One region of the Cellvibrio zantedeschiae genome, then DNA from elsewhere that is predicted to be linked to it. Evidence: riboswitches for the same ligand, from Rfam matches in the RefSeq annotation. Region 1 holds a riboswitch; the other holds the start of a gene.
The links. A riboswitch is a leader RNA that binds a small molecule or an ion and turns the genes downstream of it on or off. The one in region 1 is predicted to bind thiamine pyrophosphate.

Region 1 (4,990 bases):
ATATCAGTGGTCAATGGGCCAAGCGTATAGAAAGGCGCTTCGTCACATACTTCCAATTGCTTTTCCATGTTTTCTTTAATCATATGCATAGGCACATGACCTGGACCTTCAATCATCACTTGCACATCGTGCTTCCAGGCGATTTTGGTTAATTCGCCCAGGGTTTCCAACTCACCGAATTGCGCCTCATCGTTTGCATCTGCAATTGAACCTGGACGCAAGCCATCGCCTAATGAAAAACTTACGTCGTAAGCTTTCATAATTTCGCAAATTTCTTCGAAGTGGGTGTAGAGGAAGTTTTCTTTGTGATGCGCAAGACACCATTTCGCCATAATCGAACCACCACGCGACACAATACCTGTCACGCGTTTAGCCGTAAGTGGAACATAGCGCAATAAAACGCCAGCATGAATGGTGAAATAATCCACACCCTGCTCTGCTTGTTCGATCAATGTATCGCGGAAAATTTCCCACGTCAGATCTTCTGCAATACCGTTAACTTTTTCGAGTGCTTGATAAATTGGAACAGTACCAATGGGTACGTGTGAATTGCGAATAATCCACTCGCGGGTTTCGTGAATGTTTTTACCGGTGGATAAATCCATCACAGTATCTGCACCCCAACGCGCGCCCCAGGTTAATTTCTCTACTTCTTCTTCAATGGAAGAACCCAGCGCCGAATTACCGATGTTGCCGTTAATTTTCACCAGAAAGTTACGGCCAATAATCATCGGCTCCAGTTCAGGGTGATTGATATTGGCAGGAATAATCGCACGACCACGCGCTACTTCATCGCGCACAAACTCAGGAGTGATTTCATCAGGAATACTTGCACCAAAACTCATGCCAGCGTGTTGTTGATTCATTACACCCAGTTCACGCGCTTGTGCAAGCGCCATGTTTTCGCGAATCGCAATGTATTCCATTTCCGGTGTAATAATGCCGCGTTTTGCGTAATGCATTTGCGATACGTTCATGCCAGGTTTAGCGCGGCGTGGTTTGCGAGTGAGGTTAAAACGGAGTGCTGCGAGCTTTGGATCATTCAAACGAGAGTTGGTAAATTCTGAATGACTATCTTCCAAAACTTCTGTGTCATTGCGTTCTTCAATCCAGGCAGTGCGCACATCGCCCAAACCGGTACGCAAATCAATTTTTACGTTTGGATCAGTATAAGGGCCAGAGGTATCGTAAACACGTACAGGTGGATTTTTTTCACCACCAAAGTCAGTAGGCGTATCTGCCAGCGTAATTTCGCGCATAGGAACGCGAATATCAGGACGGGAACCCTGAACATACATTTTTTGCGAGCCGGTAAAAGGCTGCACGGAAGCCTGATCAACTTGCGCGCTTTCGCTCAGGATTTTTTCTACGCTGGTATTCATGGGATATCCTCAGGTTTTAACTTTTTTCTTTGATAAATAGGAATCGTCATCGCTACTAATTGCGTTAACTAGCAGGAGCAACAAGGTCCAAATTAATAAAATTTATAAAAATGATGTACGGGGCCAGATCCTTGCCCTATGTTCAATTCATTAGAATGTAATAAAGCATTGTGTAAATAATCTTTCGCTTGGGCGACAGCATCGCGCAGCGTTAAATTTTTTGCCAAACCTGCTGCAATTGCAGAGGCCAGCGTACAACCTGTGCCGTGGGTATTTTTGGTGTCTATTCGTTTAGCCCTAAACAATTCCACACCGGCATTGGTCATTAATAAATCTGTCGCATCTTCGCCGCTGGCGTGCCCGCCTTTCATCAGCACGGCTTGCGCTCCCATGGCCAGCAAGTGTTTAGCCTGCTGCTCCATTTCTACTATTGAACTGGCAACCCTGGTGTTAAGAAGCGCAGCAGCTTCTAATAGGTTGGGAGTCAGAACACTTGCGCGCGGAATCAGCTTGGTGATCAGGTTATTAATGGCATCCTCAGCGAGCAACCTATCGCCACTGGTTGCAACCATTACCGGGTCTAGCACCAAAGGAATAGAGTTATCGGCCAAGGACTCTGCGACTGCGCTGATAATATCCGCAGTCGCCAACATACCTGTTTTGATTGCACCCACCTGAATATCGCTCAACACCGATTGAATTTGAGCCTGCACAAAAGCCGGCGCAATAGGCAAAACACCTTGAACGCCACGAGTATTTTGGGCCGTTAATGAGGCAATTGCGCTACAACCGTAAACACCCAGAGCCGCAAATGTCTTTAAATCGGCTTGAATACCTGCCCCGCCACCGCTATCACTGCCAGCGATGGTCATTGCAATGGGTGTATTCGTTTTCGGATTCATGGATTTTCCGCTAACAAGCAAAAGGCGCGGAAGAGAGGTGCGGCTGAACCGCCAGTGAGAGCTCTCGTTCCCTACGCCGGTACTAACCGGATCAGGTATGCGGGTATATCTCAGCTTTGGAATCTGTATCCTAAAGCACCCCGACAAGAAGCCTCGCAGTCTATTGAACTGAGCCTTGGGTGTAAAGCAATAGGCACTCCTTATGACTCACTAATCTAGCCTCATCCAGCTTTATCCCGGCAACACCGGTTTTTGAATCAGACTTCCGATCAAATCGAGCCAAGCCTATAGAGGACAGGCGAAGTTCATGACAAGCGCGCTAAATGCTGCTTACATTTGTAACTACACCCTCTGCTGACAAGTGTTTACCCTTTTTAACCTGTTGATTAGCCTCAAAGCTCGACCAGTAACACCCAACCCGCTAAACTCGGCCTTTAAATTTACGAGTGAATCCAAACCCTGCGGATCTGCGTCTAAGCTAGAGCTTACATAAGTGGGGCTTCATAAGTTTGCAGCTCAAGCTGTACATTTTTTTACCTGATTTGTTTACCCATATACACCGGAATCTTTTACCCTCAGGATTTTTTATGAAAGAGTCGTTCTCTATGAAAAAGTCAAAGCTTTATCTGGCTATTGGTCTGCTTGCATTCGCCCCATTTGGAGCCAGTGCTAATACCTTGTTGGAAATTTACGAACTCGCGCTCAAAAACGATGCGCAAATTAAAGCTGACAAAGCCGGCTACGAAGCAAATAAAGAGTACGCTGCTATTGCCCGTGCAGGTTTGCTGCCACAAGTGAACGCTCGATATAACTACAGCGATGCCAAGGGCGATTACACAGAAACTCCCGTGTCTACTCGTATTGGAGAAACAAACAGCAAAACTAAGGACTGGGGCATTACCTTGGACCAACCTCTGTTCAACATGTCTGCCTGGTACGACTACAAAAAAGGCCAGAAATTAAGCGAGCAAGCTGAAGCCCTATACGGTGCTGATCAGCAAAGCCTTATAGTTCGTGTGGCCAGCGCCTACTTCAATGTTTTGCGCTCGGTGGATAAATTGGAAACCAGCATCGCAGAACAAAATGCATTTGCGCACCAACTCGACCAGGTTAAACAACGTTTTGATGTAGGCCTGGTTGCCATTACCGATGTACACGAAGCACAAGCTGCTTATGACAGTGCTCTCGCAGCAACTTTAGAAGCGCGCGGTAGCCTTAGCATTAGCTATGAAGCTCTTGAAGTGTTAACCGGTAAACCAGAAGATCAAATCGCTCCACTGTCTGATAAATTTCCAGTTGTAACCCCAACGCCTGCTGACCGTGCGGAATGGGTTAACTTTGCGCTAAAAAACAACTACAACTTGAAAGCAGCAAAATTCAATTCTGAAGCTGCCGAGAATAATGCAAGCGCGGCACGTGCGGATCATTTGCCAACGATCACTGCAAGCCTTGGCCGCACCAAAAGAAATGTAGATGGTGATTTTGAAAGTTCACGCTTTGAAAACGAGAACGAAGGTTCATCAGTGAGCGTAGGTGTAAACATTCCTATTTTCAGTGGTCTGCGTACCTCAAGCCTTGCGCGTCAAGCCGTATCTTTGGGCCTGCAAGCACAAGAGCAACTGAATAGCACTCAACGCAATACCATTCAAAATACACGCGCATTGCATTTGTCAGTAGAAACGGATGTGGCGCGCGTTACAGCTCGCAAGCAAGCCACCATTTCCAACCAAAGTGCGTTGGAAGCAACTCAAGCCGGCTATGAAGTAGGCACACGTAACCTGGTTGAAGTTTTGCAAGCGCAAAGCAAACTTTACCAGGCTCGTCGCGACTACTCGAATGCGCTTTACGATTACGTTATCGACACCATTAGATTACGTGAAGTTGCGGGCATGCTTACACCGGCCGACGTACAAGAAGTTGACAAATGGTTACAAGACGGCGCGCCCGTTGTTCGCTCCAAATACGAAAAGTAATTTTCGAACAATAAAAAAACCGCGCACTGCGCGGTTTTTTTATTTCTGTATTAATGACGCGATTAATTTCTAATTCAACACAATGAAAAGGAAATAATATGAACATCAATAGACGCCTAATTACAAGATCAATAATTACAGGATCAATAGTTAAAAGATTAATAGTTACGAGATTAATAGTTACAGCATCAATAATTAAACCGCTCGTTAGCCTTACCTTTCTACATTTACTTTTTTTGAGCACTTACACGCTAGCCGATGCAACCGCAATTCCATCTGATCCCAAAGCAATACCAGCTGCCAAAGCTGTACAGGCTTATCTGGCTGCACTCACCAACGAAAAAACATCAGGCGTTATCGCGGGTCAAAATATCGGGCACAGCGACGACATAAGCAATACAACTGGCCTTTCAGGCTTTATCCCCTTAATCACTGAATTGGAAAATCACACTGGGGAACTACCCGGAATTGTCGGCGTGGATTACGAACACAATCACATTGCAACGCCTGATGGGTTACGTAGAGTAAATACTTATTTAATTGATTACTGGAACAAAGGCGGGCTAATTACCATCAATTGGTCGCCACAAAATCCCTGGTGGAATGACGAAGCCAAGGTGGAACAAAATCCCGGCAAATGGACTTACACGCGCAGTAACGGCGGCGATATGAGCAAAGTCGATCTGCGGGAATTAGTAAATCCTAAATCGCCCGCCCGTGTTATTTGGTTGCG
Region 2 (4,990 bases), 1.3 Mb from region 1:
GGGCTAGCGGTTTGGCGCTTTTGCATCAGACCTGCTTGATAGGCTTTTCTTCCAGCATCAATTGCATCTGCAAAAGCTTCTGCCATGAGTGGCGGATTGTGCGCTTTTGCCACGGCGGTATTTAATAAAATTCCATCGAACCCCATCTCCATAGCTTCAGCAGCTTGCGACGGTGCTCCTAAACCTGCATCAATAATCATAGGTACATCTTTAATTCTCTCGCGCAAGGTGCGTAGGTTATAGCGGTTTAATAAACCTTGGCCTGTGCCAATAGGTGCACCCCACGGCATCAACACTTCGCAACCCACATCCAGCAAACGTTTGCAAAGAATTAAATCGTCGGTGCAATAAGGTAAAACTTTGAAGCCTTTTTTAATTAAAATATCGGATGCTTCTACCAGACCAAAAGGATCAGGTTGCAGGTTGTAGTCATCACCAACTACTTCGAGCTTGATCCAATCCGTATCAAAAATTTCGCGTGACATTTCTGCCAGGGTTACAGCCTCTTTTACCGACTTACACCCAGCAGTATTTGGTAATAAACGACAACCACTTTCCTGAATAAACTTCCAGATGGCATCACCGGAACGATCTTCCGGATTTTGCCGCCGTAAACCCAGTGTTACAATTTCCGCGCGTGATTGAATAATGGAGTCACGCATTAATTGTGGCGATGCATAAAGCGCGGTGCCTAATAAAAACCGGCTGGAAAAAGTTTCACCGTAAAGCGTGAAATTTTTTGCAGGTAGTGTGGGTGTGTAAGTCATGGTTAACCGCCTCCAACAGGCTTTACTATATCGATTTGATCGCCATCCTTAAGCTCACGTTCTGTGTAGGTTGAACGAGGAACAAACTCACCATTGATTGCAACGGCAATTTTTACGCCCTCGAATCCCCAGTCTAAGAGCGCATCACTAAGCAAAGTGTTTGTCGCAATTGTTTTAGATTCGTTGTTTAAGCTGATCTTGATCATTTGTATTTCTTTTAATTTAATAGTTCGGTAAAAACGAGTTCAGGTTTTTTTAGGATATGCGCCAAAATATTCTCTACGACCGCAGGCGCTAATAAATACCCGTGCCGAAATAATCCGTTCGCGGTAATTAACCCATTTTGAATTTTCACTCGCGGTAAGTTATCCATATAAGCGGGGCGCAAATTGGTATCCATCTCGATAATTCGCGCTTCGGCAAATGCAGGCGACAAAGTATAAAGTGCACTGCTTAACTCCAGCGAAGATTGCAAGGTAATTGGTGAACGATCTTCGCTTTCAATTTGCGTGGCGCCAATCATAAAACGGTGATTTGGTTTAGGTACAATGTAAAGTTGATAGCGCGGATGCATTAAGCGCACAGGGCGACTCAGTTGAATTTCTTTGGTTTCAACATGCAATGTCTCGCCGCGAACACCGCGCAGTTTAGTGTCTTGTGATTTGGCGCCAAAGCCGCGGCAATCAATTACCAGGTCAAAATTTTCTTCGCTGTTTTCAGTGATAATTTTATGTGCAGCGACATTCACTTTGGTGAATTCACGCAGATTTACGCCAAGCGCAATAATTTCATGTCCAATAGCGGTGAGCAGCTCGCGATTATTTATATGGCCTTCTTCAGCGAGAAAAAGTCCCTGCGCAAAGTTGGGATTTAAATCAGGTTCCAATTCCTGAATTTGTTGTTGGTTAAGACGGTGATAGCTTTTGCACTGCGGAATAACAAATTTCAATTCGCGTTCGAATTGTTCCAGTTCGCTAAGATCTTGCGGGTGCGCAATAACCAAACTGCCGCGTTGAAAAAATAATGAAGCAGGTGCGTTTAATGTCGCCAGCCATTGCGGCCATTGTGTAAGTGCAAATTGGCCCATGCGATACACGCCTTCATCAGAAACAACGGCTTCACTTAGGGGGGCAATCATTCCCGCTGCCGTAAATGCGGCGGCACGATCTGTTTGCGGTTGATTGGGTGTAAAACTTCCTGCTTCAAATAAAGTGACTTTGCAGCCCGACTGCAAAAGTTGCCACGCGAGCAAACGCCCCAGCAAACCAGCGCCGGGAATTGCAATATGATGTGGACTTGAGTTGGTCATTGCGCCTCGGGATGTCGCGTTGAGGCAGGGGATTTAGAACGAGGTCGGGGTAGTGCCCATGAATACCTTGTTCCCTCCGCAGGTCTCAACCTGATCAGGTTCTACGGATTGGGCCGAACCCATCTCAGCCTCCGTATGTCCATTTACAAGGACACCGAGGCGCTCCGACAAGAAAGTCGCCAATATACTGAGCTGGGCGACCTAAAGCAATCTGTCTTACTGGTTAATACTTTCCACCACAGCAACAAACTCGCCTTTGGCGATCTGGGTTTTTACTTTGTCACCCGGCTTGAGTTGCTGACTGCTTGTAATAGGTGTTTGCGATTCTGCTAGTGTTGTTAACGAATAGCCACGCTCAAGTGTTTTGAGGGGGCTCAACGTATTTAACATTCGCACAGCTTCATTAAACCCTTGACGCTTTTGAATAAAAATTTGCGATTGGGCTTTAATCAGATTTTGCCTCGCTAGTTGAAACCTATGAGTAAGTTGTAACAAACGTGTTTGAGGGTGCTGTGCTTTTTGGCGAAGAACTAAGGTGTTGAGTCGGTTTTGCGAATGCGTAAGCGCTTTTTGGATGGCATTTTTCAGACGGATTTCCAAAGTGTCGCAACGCTGTGCTTGCTGTTCCAGCTTATCTTTCGGGTGGCGCAAACGTGAGCGCAGCCACTGGAGTTTCTGTTGCCAGTGGTTGAGGCTCCTTTGCATGGCTTCTTCCAGCAGCACTTCAAAACCAATAAATTTATCTAGCCAATCCTCGCCGTCAGGAGTGATTAATTCGGCTGCTGCCGACGGGGTAGGCGCACGCAAGTCTGCGACAAAATCGGCGATGGTGAAATCTACTTCGTGGCCAACGGCGCTGACAATCGGAAGATCGCTAGCAAAAATCGCACGTGCAACAATTTCTTCATTAAATGGCCATAAATCTTCGAGTGAGCCACCACCTCGCCCCAGAATAACCACATCAAACAAGCCTGCGCGATTGGCGAGGCTAATAGCTTTTACAATTTGTGGCGCAGCTTCTTTGCCTTGCACCGCAACTGGAATTACTGTGACCGGAATGCTCGGAAAGCGTCGCTCAAGCACATTAATAATGTCGCGAATGGCCGCGCCCGTAGGGGAGGTAATCACCGCAATATGTTTGGGTAATAAAGGTACGTTCTTTTTGTATTGCGGATCAAACAAGCCTTCGTGGGCTAACTTTGTTTTAAGTTCATCGAACGCGCGTTGGAGGGCACCCGCGCCGGCTTCTTCCATATGTTCGGCAATAATTTGGTAGTCACCGCGGCCTTCATAGAGGCTGACGCGTGCGCGCACAAGAACATGTTGGCCTTGTTGCGGGCGGAACTTCACCATCATATTGCGGTTACGGAACATGGCGCAGCGCACTTGGGCATCGCTATCTTTTAGCGTGAAATACCAGTGGCCGGATGAGGGCACGGAGACATTGGAAAGTTCTCCTTCGACCCAAAGTAAGGGCAAATGGGTTTCCAACAGCTGCTTGGCACGGCGGTTGAGCTGGCTGACGCTGATGATTTCGCGCTCAGGCAACCCGACTCGCTCAGGGGGCGAATTAAAGAGGTCTGATGTTGTCATAGTCAGCATTTTAGAGGATGCCGGTAAAATCGGATAGCTTGAATTTACCAGGGCGATTACTACTAGCTATTGTGTTTTGGGTTTACCCAACTTGCCTAAGTCGTTATAATTCCGCGTTTATTTTCTCTGGTGTGCCCGTTCGGGTTGAGGTTGGTTGGTATGTTGCGAATTGCTGAAGAAGCCCTCACGTTTGATGATGTCTTGTTGGTGCCCGGTTTTTCCGATGTAACCCCAAAAGACGTATCGCTTAAAACCCAGCTGACGCGCAAAATTCAGTTGAACATCCCCCTTATTTCTGCGGCCATGGATACCGTAACTGAAGCGCGCCTTGCGATTGCTATTGCCCAAGACGGCGGCATTGGCATTATCCATAAAAGCATGTCAATCGAAGAACAGGCTGCAGAAGTGCGCGCTGTTAAGAAGTTTGAAGCTGGCGTGGTTAAAGACCCTATCACTATTGATGCCAGTGCGACGATTCGCGAACTGATCGCTTTAACTCGCAAAAACAATATTTCCGGCGTACCTGTTATGCAAGACGGCAATCTGGTCGGTATTGTTACTGGTCGCGACGTTCGCTTTGAAACCAATCTGGATGCCAGCGTATCCAGCATCATGACTCCAAAGTCTCAACTCGTGACGGTAAAAGAAGGTGTTTCTGCTGAAGAAGTGCGTAATCTTTTGCACAAACACCGCATCGAAAAAGTTCTTGTGGTGAACGACGACTTTGAATTGCGCGGTTTGATTACCGTAAAAGACATCAATAAAGCCGAAAAATACCCCAATGCCTGTAAAGACCCGGAAGGTCGTTTGCGCGTAGGCGCGAGCGTTGGTACCAGCCGCGATACAGATGCGCGCGTGGATGCTTTGGTTGAAGCGGGTGTGGATGTATTGGTAGTTGATACCGCTCACGGTCATTCCAAAAATGTTCTCGACCGCGTAAAAGCGATCAAAACCAAATACCCCGATGTGCAAGTGATTGGTGGCAACATCGCCACGGGCGCTGCTGCGCTCGCCTTGGTTGCTGCAGGTGCAGATGCTGTTAAAGTCGGTATCGGCCCAGGTTCAATTTGTACTACCCGTATCGTAAGTGGTGTGGGTGTTCCGCAAATTTCCGCGATTGCCAACGTAGTTGCTGCGCTTAAAGGTACTGGTGTACCAGCGATTGCTGACGGTGGTATTCGTTATTCTGGCGACATTGCTAAAGCAATCGTTGCAGGTGCTCACGCGGTAATGATGGGCTCTATGTTTGCGGGTACTGAAGAAGCACCGGGCGAAGTTGAGTTGTATCAAGGCCGTACATACAAGGCTTACCGTGGCATGG

Region 2: another riboswitch for thiamine pyrophosphate. It lies ahead of thiO (glycine oxidase ThiO); the one in region 1 lies ahead of thiD (bifunctional hydroxymethylpyrimidine kinase/phosphomethylpyrimidine kinase).

The regions. Positions count from the first base shown of each region.
Region 1 covers NZ_BMYZ01000001.1:2,336,985-2,341,974, forward strand. The annotation lists gene thiC (phosphomethylpyrimidine synthase ThiC) at 1-1,382, opposite strand, end outside; gene thiD (bifunctional hydroxymethylpyrimidine kinase/phosphomethylpyrimidine kinase) at 1,475-2,284, opposite strand; TPP riboswitch at 2,336-2,437, opposite strand; gene IE104_RS10355 (TolC family outer membrane protein) at 2,872-4,257, shown strand; gene IE104_RS10360 (glycoside hydrolase family 26 protein) at 4,494-4,990, shown strand, end outside.
Region 2 covers NZ_BMYZ01000001.1:1,009,427-1,014,416, forward strand. The annotation lists gene IE104_RS04480 (thiazole synthase) at 1-767, opposite strand, end outside; gene thiS (sulfur carrier protein ThiS) at 770-973, opposite strand; gene thiO (glycine oxidase ThiO) at 985-2,076, opposite strand; TPP riboswitch at 2,131-2,253, opposite strand; gene xseA (exodeoxyribonuclease VII large subunit) at 2,293-3,678, opposite strand; gene guaB (IMP dehydrogenase) at 3,829-4,990, shown strand, end outside.